2 regions of the Microbacterium plantarum genome follow, and region 2 is predicted to be linked to the other one. Evidence: predicted binding sites of a transcription regulator. Region 2 holds the regulator's gene; the other holds the start of a gene.
The links. The regulator LexA, encoded in region 2, represses DNA repair genes until DNA is damaged. The targets are predictions, from matches to a motif close to TCGAACANNTGTTCGA.
Positions count from the first base shown of each region.

Region 1 (7,385 bases), 350 kb from region 2:
TCGGTGGCCTCGTGCAGATCCCGTGCATCGAGCGCAACGCGATCGCGGCGTCGACGGCGGTCACCGCGGCGCGACTCGCGTTGCGGGGTGACGGGCAGCATTACGTGTCGCTGGATGCCGTCGTCGAGACGATGCGCCAGACCGGGATCGACATGTCGCACAAGTACAAGGAGACGAGCGAGGGCGGTCTCGCCGTGAACGTCGTCGAGTGCTGAGAGGCCCTCCCGCGCCCCGTCTTCGGGGCGCTGTTCGCTGTGCGAGAACCCTTGGCACTCGATGGGGGAGAGTGCTAATCTGGATGCAGTTGAGCCGAGACGGCTCAACTTTCAGATCTCAACACGAAGCATCAGAGAAGGGAAAGATCGATGGCTACTTATGACCCGTTCCGCGACCTCGACCGCATCGCCTCGAGCCTCTTCGACACGCGCCGCGGCCCCCGTCGCATGCCGATGGACCTCTACCGTGACGGCGACCACTACGTGATGACCGCCGACCTGCCGGGCATCGACCCGGGCTCGGTCGACATCGACGTCGACGGCCAGCTGCTGACCATCCGCGCCGAGCGCACGCTCGCGAGCGGTGACGGAGTGAAGTGGATCACGCGCGAGCGTGAAGCCGCGAGCTTCCTGCGTCAGCTGAACCTCGGCCAGGGCGTCGACACGGAAGGCATCGCCGCGACCTACAACAACGGCGTCCTGACTGTGACCATCCCGGTCAGCGAGAAGGCCAAGCCGCGCAAGGTCGAGGTCACGACCGACGCAGCCGCGCCGGTGGTGCCGATCGAGAACTGATCGCGCAGATCCGCGTTCGCACGACGGGCGGCCGCAGCTCTTTCGGGGGCGGCGGCCGCCCTTTCGCGTATATCCCCCAGCGCCCGCGACCGATTCGAAGGCGCGCGATGCGCGCGCCCGACTGCGTGGCTGCAGCACTCAGAAGGGTGGCGGTTCGTCCGGCGGTGGTCCGCCGCGTGTCGCATCCGGTGGCGGGTCCGTGGTGGCGATGGTGAAGCAGACGGCCGGTATGGGTACGTCTTCGCGGTAGACCCGGCCGAGGGGTGAGGTCCATTCCAGGACCCCGCCGCCGACCTGCCTGACCTCCCACTTCGTGAATTGCTTCATCGAGTGGTGTCGTTGGCAGAGGTGGGCGAGGTTGAAGATGTGGGTGTGCCCGCCGAGGGCGTGATCGATCGTGTGGTCGAGCTCGCAGCGGATCGCGGCTCTGCGGCATCCGGGGAACCGGCAGTGCTGGTCGCGCGCCATCAGGAGCTTCTTCATCGACGCCGTGGGCCGGTAGGTGTCGATCTCGACCGGGGTGCGGGTGACGGGGTCGATGAAGAGCCGGTCCCACTCGCTGACCTGCCCGGCGAGCTCGCGTGCCGTATCCGCATCGATCAGCGCGCCCCCGACGGCTTCGGCCGGGTTCTCGTCACGCCCCATCAACGTCTCGGCGGTGACCGCCACCTGAACCCGCGCGCGGATCGCCCCGAGCCCACCAGCCCGGTCGATCCCATACGTCGGGTCAACGACCGGCGCCCCGCCGAGCACCAGGTCGCCGAGGATGTCGGCGCGCAGCTGATCCATCGTCCTCGTGTCGGCGGGCTTACCCGACCCAGCGGCATCCGCCCCGGCACCTTCCGCCCCGTCGCCCTCCGCCCGGGCGTCCTTCACGGACTGCCCCATCTGCGTCAGCCGGTCGAGCATCCCGGCGGCGATGACCGTCGGAAGGTTCGCGACGAGATTCGACATCCCATCCGACCCGTGGAACACCCGTACGCACCGCTCCGCCGCCGCGGTCTTGTGCCGGTCGGTGAACGTCTGCGGGTGAAGCCGGGCTGCCAACGCATCCAGCGCACCCCGCACCCGCGACGGCACGTCCCGCTCGCACACCGCGATCGCGGCTTCCGCGAACGAATCCCGCACCTCATTCGGAAGCCCCGCACCGACCCGCACGACCACATTCACGTGGCCACGTTCGATCCGCCGCTGCACCCACGCCTCGAACACCGCGGGATAGTCGTCGATGACGGTCATCGCATGGTCGATCTCACCCTGCAGCCGCCGATCCGTCAACCGCGCCATCCCGGCCGCTTCGGCCGCGACTGAACGCAACTCCATGTCCGACGCCATACCCCGCACCCCGTCGCGGCGCGCGTCGTGCAGGGCGGCGTGACCCAGGTCGGCCAGCGCCCGGGTGCGAGCGATGTCAGCGGCGTGAGAGAGGTCAAGGGCCTCCGCGTACCTCGCAAAAGCGAGCGCTTGCGACGGCGTGACCTCGTCGCGTCGCGCCTCGCTTCCCCCGTCACTCGCCGTCATGTTCCCATTGTGACAGCGGGGTACGACATTCGAGTCGAACACATGTTCGGTTATCGAAAGTCAGGGCACCGTCCCGCCGGGGGAGGAATCGACATCGCGAGACGCCGCGCGACCCGCAACTCCGCTCCGCGCGGTCGTCAGGACAGACGTCGCAGCTTCGTCGTCAGCTGCTCGAGCTGCTCGAGCTCTTCGGTCGACAGCACCGACATCCGTTCGGCGATGGAGCGGCCGTGGGCGGCGGCGAGTCGACGAAACGCCGACAGCCCCTCCGGCGTCGCCGTGAGCATTGCGCCGCGGCCATCCGTCGGGTCGCCGCACTTGGTGATGAGGCCGCGCGCGACCATCCGATCGACCAGGCGCGAGACGCTCGGCTGGCTGATGAGCATGTTCGCGGTGACGTCTCGCAGGCGAGCGCGATGGCCCGTGCCTCGCGCGACCGTCAGGAGCACGTCGTACTCGGCCTGGGTCAGCTCATCGCCGGCGAAGTCATTGCTGATGTCGTCGAAGATCTCGTGCTGCGCGCGGAAGAGGCTCTCCCACGCGGCAACGGCGCGACGACGATCGTTCATGGCGACAACTTTACTGCCCGCCTAAGCTGGTCGGCATGATGCGTCGCACCCGGGCGGCACTCGCGATCGTGGTCCTCGTGCTGATCACGGGCCTTTTCGGGCTGGCGGTCCCTGCCGCGGCATCCGCCGACGAATCCGCCGATCTCGACGCCTTCGTCTTCGATTCGCTCGCCGTGGACTACACCCTCAGCCGCGACGAGGACGGCATGGCCAGGATGCGGGTCGTCGAGACCTTCGTCGCCGATTTCCCCCAGTCCGATCAGAACCGGGGCATGCGCCGCCTTCTGCCCGAGACCTACAACGGGCAGCCGCTGCATCCGGAACTCATCTCGGTCACCGACGAGAACGGCGATGCCCGTCCCGTCGAGACCGACAGCGAGGACGGCACCCTCGGCATCCTGACGCGCGGGCCCGAGTACCTGCACGGGCCGAACACCTTCGTCTTCACCTACGACCTCGAGAATGTCGTGTGGGACTTCCCGGACACCGGGCTCGAGTTCTACTGGGACGTCAACGGCACCGACTGGAATCAGCCGTTCCGGCAGGTGACGGCCACCTTGCGGGTCGACCCCGCTATCGCGGACGCCCTCGCCGGCCGGCAGGCCTGCTATGTCGGCGAGCAGGACAGCACCACGCCGTGTCCCGAGATCGTCGCCTCACCGGACGGAACCGCGATCGCCGCCTCGGCGACCGACCTCGCGCCGCACGAGACGCTCACTTTCGCCGTCGGGTTCGAGGAGGGCACGTTCGAGGTGTACGACACCGGGTTCCTAGCGTCGCCGCTCGGATGGCTCCAGTCCGGGTCGACGGCGCTGCTCGCCGGCGCCACCGGCTGGGCGCTGCGCAATCGCCGGCGGTACCTCCGCGACGAGCCCGGGCGCCCGACGGTCATCGCCGAGTACGCGCCACCGCGCCGCATCGATGCGATCGACGCGGCGGTGCTGTTGCAGAAGACGTCGAAGGCGATTCCCGCCGAGGTCCTCGAGCTGGCGCTGGTGGGCGCCATCCGCATCGTCGACGATGGGAAGAGCCGCTGGGGACGTGCGAAGCTGCAGGCGGAGCTCGTCGACCCTCGGGCCGCAGATGAGAACGGGCGCAGACTCCTGCGCGGCATGTTCCCGCATCACCGTCGTGGCGAGGTCTACCGCTTCGGCTCCTCCGACACCCGGCTGTCCACCGAGACCCAGCGGGCGCTGAAGATGGCCAAAGACAGTCTCCGCGGTCGCGGCATGTACAAGCCTGTGCCGGCGGGAGTGCGTGGCTGGCCCGTCGCCGCATGGGCCATCGCGGCGGGTCTGGTCATCCTGTTCGGTGCGCTCGCGCTGAACGCTCACGTCCACCCCGCACTGCCCATCGTCGGCATCGTTCTGGCGACGGCGTCGTTCCTGGTGGTCGTCTTCGCGGTCGCCGGTGAGCCGCTGTCGGACACGGGGGCGGAGATCCGCGACCACCTGCGCGGGCTGGACCTCTTCATCCGGTGGGCCGAAGCCGACCGCATCCGGATGCTGCAGTCGCCGACCGGCGCTGAGCGCGAGCCGGTCGCAACGGACGACCCCCGGGAGACGCTCCGGATCTACGAGCGACTGCTGCCGTACGCCGTGCTGTTCGGCCGCGAGAAGGAGTGGGCTGCGCACCTGACGGCGCTCTACGGCGACGCGGGCATCGCGACGCCGGGGTGGTACGTGGGAACGGCGGCGTTCGATGCGTCATCGTTCGCGGCAGGTATCGGCACGCTGTCGTCGGCGGCATCGTCGTCGTCGTCGACCGCGGGCGGGTCGAGCGGGGGCGGGTCTGCCGGCGGGGGAGGCGGCGGAGGCGGTGGTGGCGGCGCCTGACGCGTCGTCACGCGCGGTCGTCACGCGCGGTCGTCGCGCGCGGTCGTCGCGCGCGGTCGGCTCTCGCGGCCGGAAGACAGTTGAGGGTCCGACCGAAGAGGCATTCGGTCGGACCCTCGTCCCTTTGCACCAAGAGTTTCCTGCAATCACATGCCGGTGGCTGCCACAGCAAAACAGCTACCGTGCGAGCACTCTATAACGGCGAGGTAACGACGAGCAAGGGTTTTCCCGTTATCTTTTCGTAATCATCGGAAACGCTGAGCCGGCACCTCGACGACATCCGGTTTTCGGCCTCCGCAGTGCCGCGGGTCTGTCAGGATGAGCGCGTGCACGCCCACGGCCGAGACACCGCCAGCGGACCCTTCGTGGTCACGCTCGTCGTCGACCTGCCGATCGCCAAGCCCGATGCCCTCGAGACGATCGCCTTCGTATCGGACGGGGCGATCGAGAATGCGGGTACGGCCTTCCCGCGCGTCGGGCTGGGCCGGGACGTGTGGGCCGAGGTGCAGATCCCGAAGTTCGCCGACCCGCCGCCGCTCGCCGTCGACGTCTGCTCGGACGTGTCCTGGGATGTCGCGGCGACGGAGGCCGCGCGGTTGGCCGATGCGCTGCGGCGGGTCGGATGGTCGGTGCGGTCGCCGCGCTCCGACGAGGTCTGAGTCGCCCGCGCGTCGCGGTCGGTCACGCGGCGACGGCGAAGAGCCCCGCGATCCCCGCGCCGTAGAGAACGAGCACGGTCAGCGAGTCGACACCCATCCCGGCGATCCGCTTCGCGGGCCGGAAGATGAGTCCGATGACGTAGACGAGCGTCAGCAGCGCGGCCAGCGCGGTGAGGTAGATGTCGGCTCCATTCGCCTGCGGCAGCACCGCCTGGCCCGAGATCAGGGTGGCCACGAGGAACAGCACGGGCAGGAACGCATTGCCGCCGAAGATGTCGCTCATCGCGAGATTGTCGTCGCCCTGACGGATGGCCTGCAGCCCCGTGGAGATTTCCGGCAGCGCGGTCGCGAGCGCGAGGATGGTCGCGCCGAACAGCACACCCGACAGGCCGATCTCGTCGGCGATGGCGTCGCCGACCCGCTCCAGCACGACACCGGCTCCGAGCGTCGCGAGCGCGGAGACCGCGAAGATCGCGACGACCGCCCCGGTGCTCATCGAATGATGCGGATGCCGCGGCTTGGCGCGCCGGTGGCCCGGGGTGTGTTCACTCGCACCCGGCGACGTGCCGTTCTCGTGCCAGGGGAGGTGCTTGCCGGCGCGCTGCACGAGGAAGAGCCCGGCGAGCCACAGCGCCGCGATGAGCACGACATCGGGGGTGACACGTGCGACGACGAGGTCGCTGGGAAGCTGGCTCCCCGCCATCACGACCGCGAGCACGGCGACCACGATCACGGCTTCGAGCACGAGGACGAGGGATGCGGCGCGATAGGTCAGCGGCCTGACCCCGCGACCGCGCTTGCCGAACAAGTCGAGGATCACCAGCACCACGGTCTGCAGCGCGATGCCACCCAGGATGTTGCCCACGGCGACTTCGAGGTTGCCCGCGATGGCGGCACTGACGGTGATGGCGATCTCGGGCAGGTTCGTGGCCACAGCGAGCACGATCAGCCCGCCGAACGCGCTGCCGATGTGCCAGCGATCGTCGAGGACGTCGGTCGACTTCGAGAGCTGGATGCCGGCCACCCACACCACGGCGGCGGCAGCGGCGAAGACCAGGAGGAGCAGCCAGAGGGGCAGGTTCGACATCCCCTCAGTGCACACCCGAACCTGTGCGACGGCGTACCGCTTGCGTTCGCGGCCGGAATGGACTCCGGCTCAGCGGAGCCAGCTGGAGCGTCCGAACCGCTCCCACCGCTCGACGATGTGCACATCGCCGTCATCCGTGGTCTCGAGCACCGTGGTGCCGCCGATGACGACGTGCTCGACTCGCGACTCCACCGCGAGCGGGTCGCCCGACCACAGGACGAGATCGCCGTCGCGACCGGCCTCGAGGGCGCCGACGCGGTCGTCGAGTCGCAGGATGCTGGCCGGGTTCGTCGTGAGCGCCTGCAACGCGACATCCGCCGGGAGGCCCTCTCGCACGGCGAGGATCGCCTGCAGACGGATCTGGTCGATCGGCACCACCGGGTGATCGGTCGTGATGGCGACGGTGACGCCGGCCTCGGCGATCAGGGCGAGTGCCCCGATCGCCCGGTCGCGCAGCTCGACCTTCGAGCGCGAGGTGAGCATCGGCCCGAAGATGACGGGGATGCCCTTCTCGGCCAGGACGTCCGCGATCTTGTGGCCTTCGGTGCCGTGGTTCACGACGAGCCGGTAGCCGAACTCCTCGGCGAGCCGGATCGCGGTGACGATGTCGTCGTGACGGTGGCTGTGCTGATCCCACAGCAGCGTGCCGTCGAGCACCTGAGCGAGCGTCTCCTTGCCGAGGTCGCGCTCGAACGGCTCGCCCTTGGCCGCCGCTGCATCCCGCTTCGCGACGTAGTTCTGGGCGCCGACGAAGGCGTCGCGCAACACGGACGCGACGCCCAGGCGGGTCGAGGGCGTCTGCTTCTTGTCGCCGTAGACGCGCTTCGGGTTCTCGCCGAGGGCGGACTTCACCGACACGTTCTCGGCGATCACCTGCTCGTCGACGGTGCGCCCGCCCCACGTCTTGATGGCGACGGTGCGTC
Region 1 covers NZ_CP141117.1:672,832-680,216, forward strand. The annotation lists gene VC184_RS03170 (L-serine ammonia-lyase) at 1-215, shown strand, start outside; gene VC184_RS03175 (Hsp20/alpha crystallin family protein) at 366-791, shown strand; gene VC184_RS03180 (HNH endonuclease signature motif containing protein) at 930-2,312, opposite strand; gene VC184_RS03185 (MarR family winged helix-turn-helix transcriptional regulator) at 2,450-2,881, opposite strand; gene VC184_RS03190 (DUF2207 domain-containing protein) at 2,917-4,716, shown strand; gene VC184_RS03195 (hypothetical protein) at 5,043-5,375, shown strand; gene VC184_RS03200 (sodium:calcium antiporter) at 5,398-6,462, opposite strand; gene VC184_RS03205 (amidohydrolase) at 6,532-7,385, opposite strand, start outside.
Region 1: the regulator LexA is predicted to act here: its motif matches at 2,347-2,362, upstream of VC184_RS03180 (HNH endonuclease signature motif containing protein).

Region 2 (7,385 bases):
CGACGAGCGGCGCGCGTCCGGTCGTGTCACCCTCGGTCATAGGGCGCCCTTCGTGCTGGGGATGCCGTGCACGAGCGGATCGAGCGCCTTGGCCTGCCGGAAGGCACGGGCGAAGGCCTTGTACTCCGCCTCGGCGATGTGGTGCGGGTCGCGTCCGCCGAGCACGCGGACGTGCATCGTCAGGCCCGCGTTGAACGCGATCGCCTCGAACGTGTGCCGCACGAGCGACCCCGTGAAGTGCCCGCCGATGAGGTGGTACTCGTATCCCTCGGGCTCTCCCGTGTGCACGAGGTAGGGACGCCCGGAGATGTCGACGACAGCCTGCGCGAGCGCCTCGTCGAGGGGCACGAGCGCATCGCCGTAGCGGGATATGCCCGACTTGTCGCCCAGCGCAGAGCGCAGCGCCTGCCCGAGCACGATCGCCACATCCTCGACCGTGTGGTGCGCGTCGATGTGCGTGTCGCCCGTCGCGCGTACAGTCAGGTCGGTGAGCGAGTGCTTCGCGAACGCCGTCAGCAGATGATCGAAGAACGGCACGGTCGTCTCGATCGTGCTGATCCCGGTCCCGTCGAGGTCGAGCTCGAGTTCGACACTCGACTCGCTCGTGGCACGACGGATGCTGGCCGTTCGGGGGCTGGTCATGCCTCCGAGTCTATCGACGCCAGTGCTTCGAGGAACGCGGTCGTCTCGTCTTCCGTACCGGCACTGACGCGCAGGCTGTGCGGGATGCCGACGTCGCGGACGAGGATGCCGCGATCGTAGAGCGCCTGCCAGGTGGCGCGCGGGTCGTCGACCCCGTCGAACAGGACGAAGTTCGTCCAGCTCTCGTAGGCGTGGTACCCGAGGGCATCGAGCGTCGCCGACATCCGATCGCGCTGCGCGACGATCTCGTCCACCATCCGGAGCATCGTCGACGAGTGCGACAGCGCGGCTGTCGCGGCCGCCTGCGTGAGGGCGCTGAGGTGGTACGGCAGGCGGACAAGACGCAGAGCGTCGATGAGGGTCGCGTCGGCGGCGAGATAGCCGACGCGCGCACCGGCGAAGGCGAACGCCTTGCTCATCGTGCGCGAGACGACCAGGCGCTCCCGCTCGCCGAGCAGCGTCAGCGCGGAGGGGCTCTCGCGCGGCGCGAACTCCTGATAGGCCTCGTCGACGATCACGATTCCGTCGGTGGCGTCGTACACCGCCTCGATGACGTCGAGACCGAGCGGCGTGCCGGTCGGGTTGTTGGGCGCGCAGAGGAAGACGACGTCGGGGCGTAGTTCGGAGACTTGTGCCGCGGCGGAGGCCGGGTCGAGCGTGAAGTCGGGGCCGCGCGTGCCCGCGACGTACTGCGCGCCGGTGGCTCGCGTCAGCAGCGGGTACATCGAGTACGTGGGGCCGAAGCCCATGGCGGTGCGCCCCGGGCCGCCGAAGGCCTGGAGCAGGTGCTGCAGCACCTCGTTCGATCCGTTCGCGGCCCAGATGCGATCGGGGGTGAGGCCGTGACCGAGGTACTCGGCGAAGGACTCGCGGAGGTGCGTGAACTCGCGGTCGGGATAGCGGTTGACGTCGCGCAGGGCACGGGCGACGGCATCCAGGATGTCGTCTGCGACCTCTTCGGGAACGGGATGCGTGTTCTCGTTGACGTTCAGCGCGACCGGAAGCGGCGCCTGCGGGGCGCCGTACGGGGTGAGGCCTCGCAGATCGTCTCTGAGGGGCAGATCATCCAGACTCGGGCTCATCCCACCCATGCTAGGCCGCGTCCGAGTCCGGCGTGGCCGCACCCCAGCTTCTGCGCCGAAGACGGCGGGCTTCAGCTCGCGGCGTCGTACTCGGCGGGGATGGCGAGTGTCTGGCCTGCCTCGAGCTGACCAGAGCCGAGGGCGTTCAGCCGGATGATGGCGTCGACGACGTCACGGGGGTCGGCGGCCGGCGCCACCTCTTCAGCGATCGACCAGAGCGATTCGCCCGACATGACGGTCACCGTCGTGAACGACCCCTCGGGCGCGCCCGCCTCGTTGGACGCGAGTGCTCCCCCGCCGGAGAGCACGGCAGCGGTGACGGCGACGACGGCGGGAAGCGCGGCGATCGCTGCGATGACGCGGCGTCCACGGCGCGTCAGGCGCAGACGGGTGCGGGGGGCCGGTGCGAAGCGGGCATCGATCGTGGTCATGACATCTCCTCGGGAGCGGTAGGAAGATTCGCTCCCGCCTCTCGGCCGGGAGAGACGGGTGCGAACTTCGGTTCCGAACGTATCTTCGATATTGTGTGGTGTCAACCACCCACCGAAATCGGAGACCGATCGAAGAGACACGCGGAGCGTTCCGTGATGTCGCTGTCGGATCGGGCTACCTTTTCGACAGCGAGAGCCCACCATGAACCTCCGACATCGGGTCGGGGACGGGGCGCGACGACAGGAGACCGGCGGTATGAGCGAGAAGCCGCAGACGCGACGACGCAAGAATCTGAGCGATAAGCAGCTCGCGATCCTCGAGGTGATCCAGCACGCGATCGCCCGCAACGGCTACCCGCCGAGCATGCGCGAGATCGGCGACGCCGTCGGCCTCAAGTCGCTGTCGAGCGTCACCCACCAGCTGAACCAGCTCGAGCTGAGCGGATACCTCCGCCGCGACCCCGGCAAGACCCGCGCGATGGAGGTCCTCATCGACCTCCCCGGCACGGCCGGCGAGAACCCCGCCGACGCCGCGCCCGCCCTCGGCGACGCCGCCCTCGTGCCGCTCGTGGGCCGCATCGCGGCGGGCGTCCCGATCACCGCCGACCAGCAGGTCGAGGAGATCTTCCCCCTGCCGCGTCAGCTCGTCGGCAAGGGCGAGCTGTTCATGCTCAAGGTCGTCGGCGACTCCATGATCGACGCCGCCATCTGCGACGGCGACTGGGTCGTCGTGCGGGCACAGGCGACCGCCGACAACGGCGAGATCGTCGCGGCCATGCTCGACGGCGAGGCCACCGTCAAGACGCTCCGTCAGCGCGACGGCCACACCTGGCTCCTCCCCCGCAACTCGGCGTTCGAGCCGATCCTCGGCGATGACGCCACCATCCTCGGCAAGGTCGTCGCCGTCCTCCGCACGGTCTGACCTCGCCGCACCGACGGAACTGCGGGAGGGGATGCCGCGACTCGGCGGCATCCCCTCCCGTCGTCCGGCACGACCCGGATCCGCTCGCGTAGCGTGACGGTATGTCGCAGCAGCAACTCCCGTACGGTTCTTGGCCCTCCCCCCTGACCGCCTCGTGGGCCAGCGCGTCCTCGTTGCGCCTCGACGGCGCGCGCTTTGTCGGGGATGAGATCTGGTGGGGCGAATCCCTTCCCGATGAGGCCGGTCGCGTCGCCGTCATGCGCCGCCGCCGCGACGATTCTGTGGAGGTCGTCCTCCCCGCGCCCGGGAACGCGCGATCGCGTGTGCACGAGTATGGCGGCGGCGCCTGGACGGCGTCCGACGACGGCGAGCTGTTCTTCGTCGACAAGTCGGACCAGCGCATTCGACGCCTCCGCCCGGGCGGCGAGCCCGAGGCGCTCACCCCAGAGGAGAGCGGCACCCACTACGGCGGTCTCCGCTGGCAGCACGGCGCGCTTCTCGCGGTGCGCGAGCGCGAGCGCCCGGGGCGCACTCCCGAACGACACATCGTGCGGATCGACGGCGCGAGCAGCGATGAGAACGCCGCGAGCGGCGACGAAGCGGGAGTGACGGAGCTCGCCGGGGGCAGCGACTTTGTGGCTCAGCCGGCACTGTCACCCGACGGATCACAGCTCGCGTGGGTGGCGTGGGATCACCCGGACATGCCCTGGGACCGCACCCGCATCCGTGTCATCGAGCTCGACGCCCCGGATCGTGTCCGCGAGGTGGCCGGCGGCAGCACGGCCGCGCTGCAGCCGGAATGGACATCCGACGGCCAGCTGTTGCTGCTCGACGAGCCGACGGGGCGCTGGAACCTCCATCGCGTCGACCCCGCGACCGGCGCGGCACCCGTCGCGGTCTCCCCCGCCGACGCCGACACGGGTGGTGGCCTGTGGGTCCTCGGCACCCGGTGGTACGCGCCGCTCGACGACGGCCGCGTCGTGGCCGTCCGCACGCACGGCTCGGACCAGCTCGTGATCGTCGACCGCGACGGCGGCGCGATCCCTCTCCCCTTCCCCGCCACCGCTCGACTGCAGATCGAGGACGTCCGCGGCAGCCGCGCCCTCGTGAGCGGCGCCATGCCCGGGGCGAGCGGGCTCTGGCTGGTCGATCTCGACAGCGGCGAGACGACAGCGGTGCGCGGCGGTACCCCCGATATCGACGAGGCATGGATCCCCCATGCCCGTCAGATCACCACCGAGGGTCCCCACGGCCCGGTGCACGCCTTCGCCTATCCGCCGACGAACCCCGATGTCACGGCGCCGACCGACGAGCTGCCGCCGTACCTCGTCTGGGTGCACGGCGGGCCGACGTCGCACGTGGGCGGCACCGCCGACGCCAAGGCGGCCTACTTCACCAGCCGAGGCATCGGTGTGCTCGACGTGAACTACGGCGGGTCGACCGGGTACGGCCGGTCGTACCGTGAACGGCTGAAGGGCCAGTGGGGCGTCGTCGACGTCGATGACGTCGCGGCGGCGGCACGCGGCCTCGCCGCCGACGGACTCGCCGATGCGTCACGGCTCGCGATCGAGGGCGGGTCGGCCGGTGGCTGGACCGTGTTGGCGGCGCTCGTCGGCACGGACGTGTTCGGCGCGGGCGTCTCGCGCTACGGCGTCGGCGATGCCCGCGCCCTCGCGGCCGAGACCCACGACTTCGAGGCGCGCTACCTCGACGGCCTGATCGGTCCCCTTCCCGAAGCGGAGCACGTGTACATCGAGCGCTCGCCGCTGAGCCACGCCGAGGGGTTCCGCGTGCCGCTGCTGCTTCTCCAGGGCGACGAGGACGCGGTCGTGCCGCCGGCGCAGGCCGAGGCCATCCGCGACGCACTCGTCGCGCAGGGCGTGCCCCACGCCTATGTCCTGTACGCGGGCGAGGGGCACGGGTTCCGACGGACCGAGACGATCGTGAACGCTCTGGAGAGCGAGCTGGCGTTCCTCGGTCAGGTGTTCGGTTTCGACACGCCCGGCGTCGCGCCGATCGAGCTCGACTGAGCCCGGCGACCGCCTGGCGCTGATACGCCTGTCAGGCCGCGGATGCGGAAGGCCTCACCAGCACCGCCGAGCCTGCAGGTGTATCGCCGACCGCGGGCTCAGACGGCGTAGGGCGCGAGCTCAGCCGCGAGACGCTCGGAGACGTGCGCGTGCACGGCCGTGCCGTCCTCCTCGTGCGAGGTGGCGACGATGTGGCCGCTCTCGTGCACGGCCGAGATCAGGTCGCCACGGTCGTACGGCACGAGAGCGCGCACCTCCACCGCCGGCAGCGGCAGCGCATCCTCGATCGCGGCGCGCAACTCGTCGATGCCCTCACCCGTGCGCGACGACACGAAGTGGGCCGTCGGCTCGAGCCCGCGCAGCAGCAGCCGCGCATCGTCGTCGACGAGGTCGGCCTTGTTGAAGACGACGAGCTCGCGGGTGGCGCGAGCGCCCACGTCGCCCATCACGTCGCGGACGGTCGCGAGCTGCGCGGCGGGGTCGGGATGCGAGCCGTCGACGACGTGGACGATGACGTCCGCGCCCGAGACCTCCTCGAGCGTGGACCGGAACGCCTCGACGAGCTGGTGCGGGAGATTGCGGACGAAGCCGACGGTGTCGGTGAGCGTGAACACGCGCCCGTCGGCGGCCTCGGCCCGACGCACCGTGGCATCCAGCGTCGCGAACAGAGCGTTCTCGACCAGGACACCCGCGCTCGTCAGCCGGTTCAGCAGACTCGACTTGCCGGCGTTGGTGTAACCGGCGATCGCCACCGAGGGGATCGTGTTGCGCCGACGCTCGGCGCGCTTCGCCTCGCGCGACGGCGCGAACTCGCGGATCTGCTTGCGCAGCTGCGCCATGCGGGTGCGGATGCGGCGCCGATCGAGCTCGATCTTCGTCTCACCGGGACCGCGCGAGCCCATGCCCGCACCGCCCGCGCCGACCTGGCCACCGGCCTGGCGGCTCATCGACTCGCCCCATCCGCGCAGACGCGGCAGGAGGTACTCGAGCTGTGCGAGCTCGACCTGGGCCTTGCCCTCACGACTCTTGGCGTGCTGGCTGAAGATGTCGAGGATGACCGTGGTGCGGTCGATGACCTTGACCTTCGCGACATCCTCCAGGGCGCGCCGCTGGCTCGGTGCCAGCTCGGTGTCGGCGATCACGGTGTCGGCACCGACGGCGGCGACGAGGTCGCGCAGCTCGGCTGCCTTGCCGCGTCCGATGTAGGTGGCGGGGTCAGGATGCGGTCGCCGCTGCAGAACGCCGTCGAGCACGACCGCACCGGCGGTCTCGGCCAGGGCCGCGAGCTCGCGCAGCGAGTTCTCCGCGTCCTCGTGCGACCCCTGGGGATACACGCCGACGAGCACGACGTTCTCGAGTCGCAGCTGTCGGTACTCGACCTCGGTGACGTCCTCGAGCTCTGTGGACAGACCGGGGACACGGCGCAGCGCCGCGCGCTCCTCGCGATCCCACTGGTCGCCGTCGGTGTCTCCGTACGACACCGTCGACTCATCCTGCAGCGCCTGCGCGCCGCCGAAGACGCGGATCGACGAGCGCGTCTCCGCGCTCGCGAGCACGCGATCGACCGGGTCCACCGCGATGTCGCCGTCGCCGTCGGGGGTGGTGATATGCGTCATAACTCTCTTCCCGGGATGCCCGTGCCCGGGCATCCGTGAATTCTAGTCTCCCGCCGGTACGTCCGGCTCCGATACGCTCGGATGCATGGGGAGCGATCATTACTTCAGCGCGTCCCCGTCCAGCGAACAGAACCTCCGCCGTATCCGCGTGACCCTCGCGGGTCACGCCGTCGAGGTCACGACCGCGGGCGGGGTGTTCAGCCCTGACCACGTGGATTCGGGTACAGGGGTTCTTCTGGCCAATACTCCGCCGGCACCGTCCGGTGGGGATTTCCTCGACCTCGGCTGCGGCTGGGGGCCGATCTCGCTGTCGCTGGCTCTGGAGTCGCCTCACGCCACGGTGTGGGCCGTCGATGTCAACGAACGGGCTCTCGACCTGGTGCGACGCAACGCCGCTGATCTGGGACTCGGTAACGTCAACGCCGTCCTGCCCGACGATGTTCCCGACGACGTCGTATTCCGGACCATCCGCTCCAACCCGCCGATCCGCGTGGGCAAGAACGAGCTCCACGGGATGCTGCAGCGCTGGATACCCCGTCTGGCTGAACGAAGCGACGCGTGGCTCGTCGTGCAGCGCAACCTCGGTTCGGATTCCCTCCAGCGCTGGCTGGCCGCGACGTTCGACGACGGCTACGGCGTCTCGCGCGCCGCGACCGGACGCG
Region 2 covers NZ_CP141117.1:1,026,018-1,033,402, reverse strand. The annotation lists gene hisH (imidazole glycerol phosphate synthase subunit HisH) at 1-40, opposite strand, end outside; gene hisB (imidazoleglycerol-phosphate dehydratase HisB) at 37-642, opposite strand; gene VC184_RS04875 (histidinol-phosphate transaminase) at 639-1,724, opposite strand; gene VC184_RS04870 (LysM peptidoglycan-binding domain-containing protein) at 1,796-2,155, opposite strand; gene lexA (transcriptional repressor LexA) at 2,412-3,077, shown strand; gene VC184_RS04860 (prolyl oligopeptidase family serine peptidase) at 3,179-5,107, shown strand; gene hflX (GTPase HflX) at 5,206-6,534, opposite strand; gene VC184_RS04850 (class I SAM-dependent methyltransferase) at 6,809-7,385, shown strand, end outside.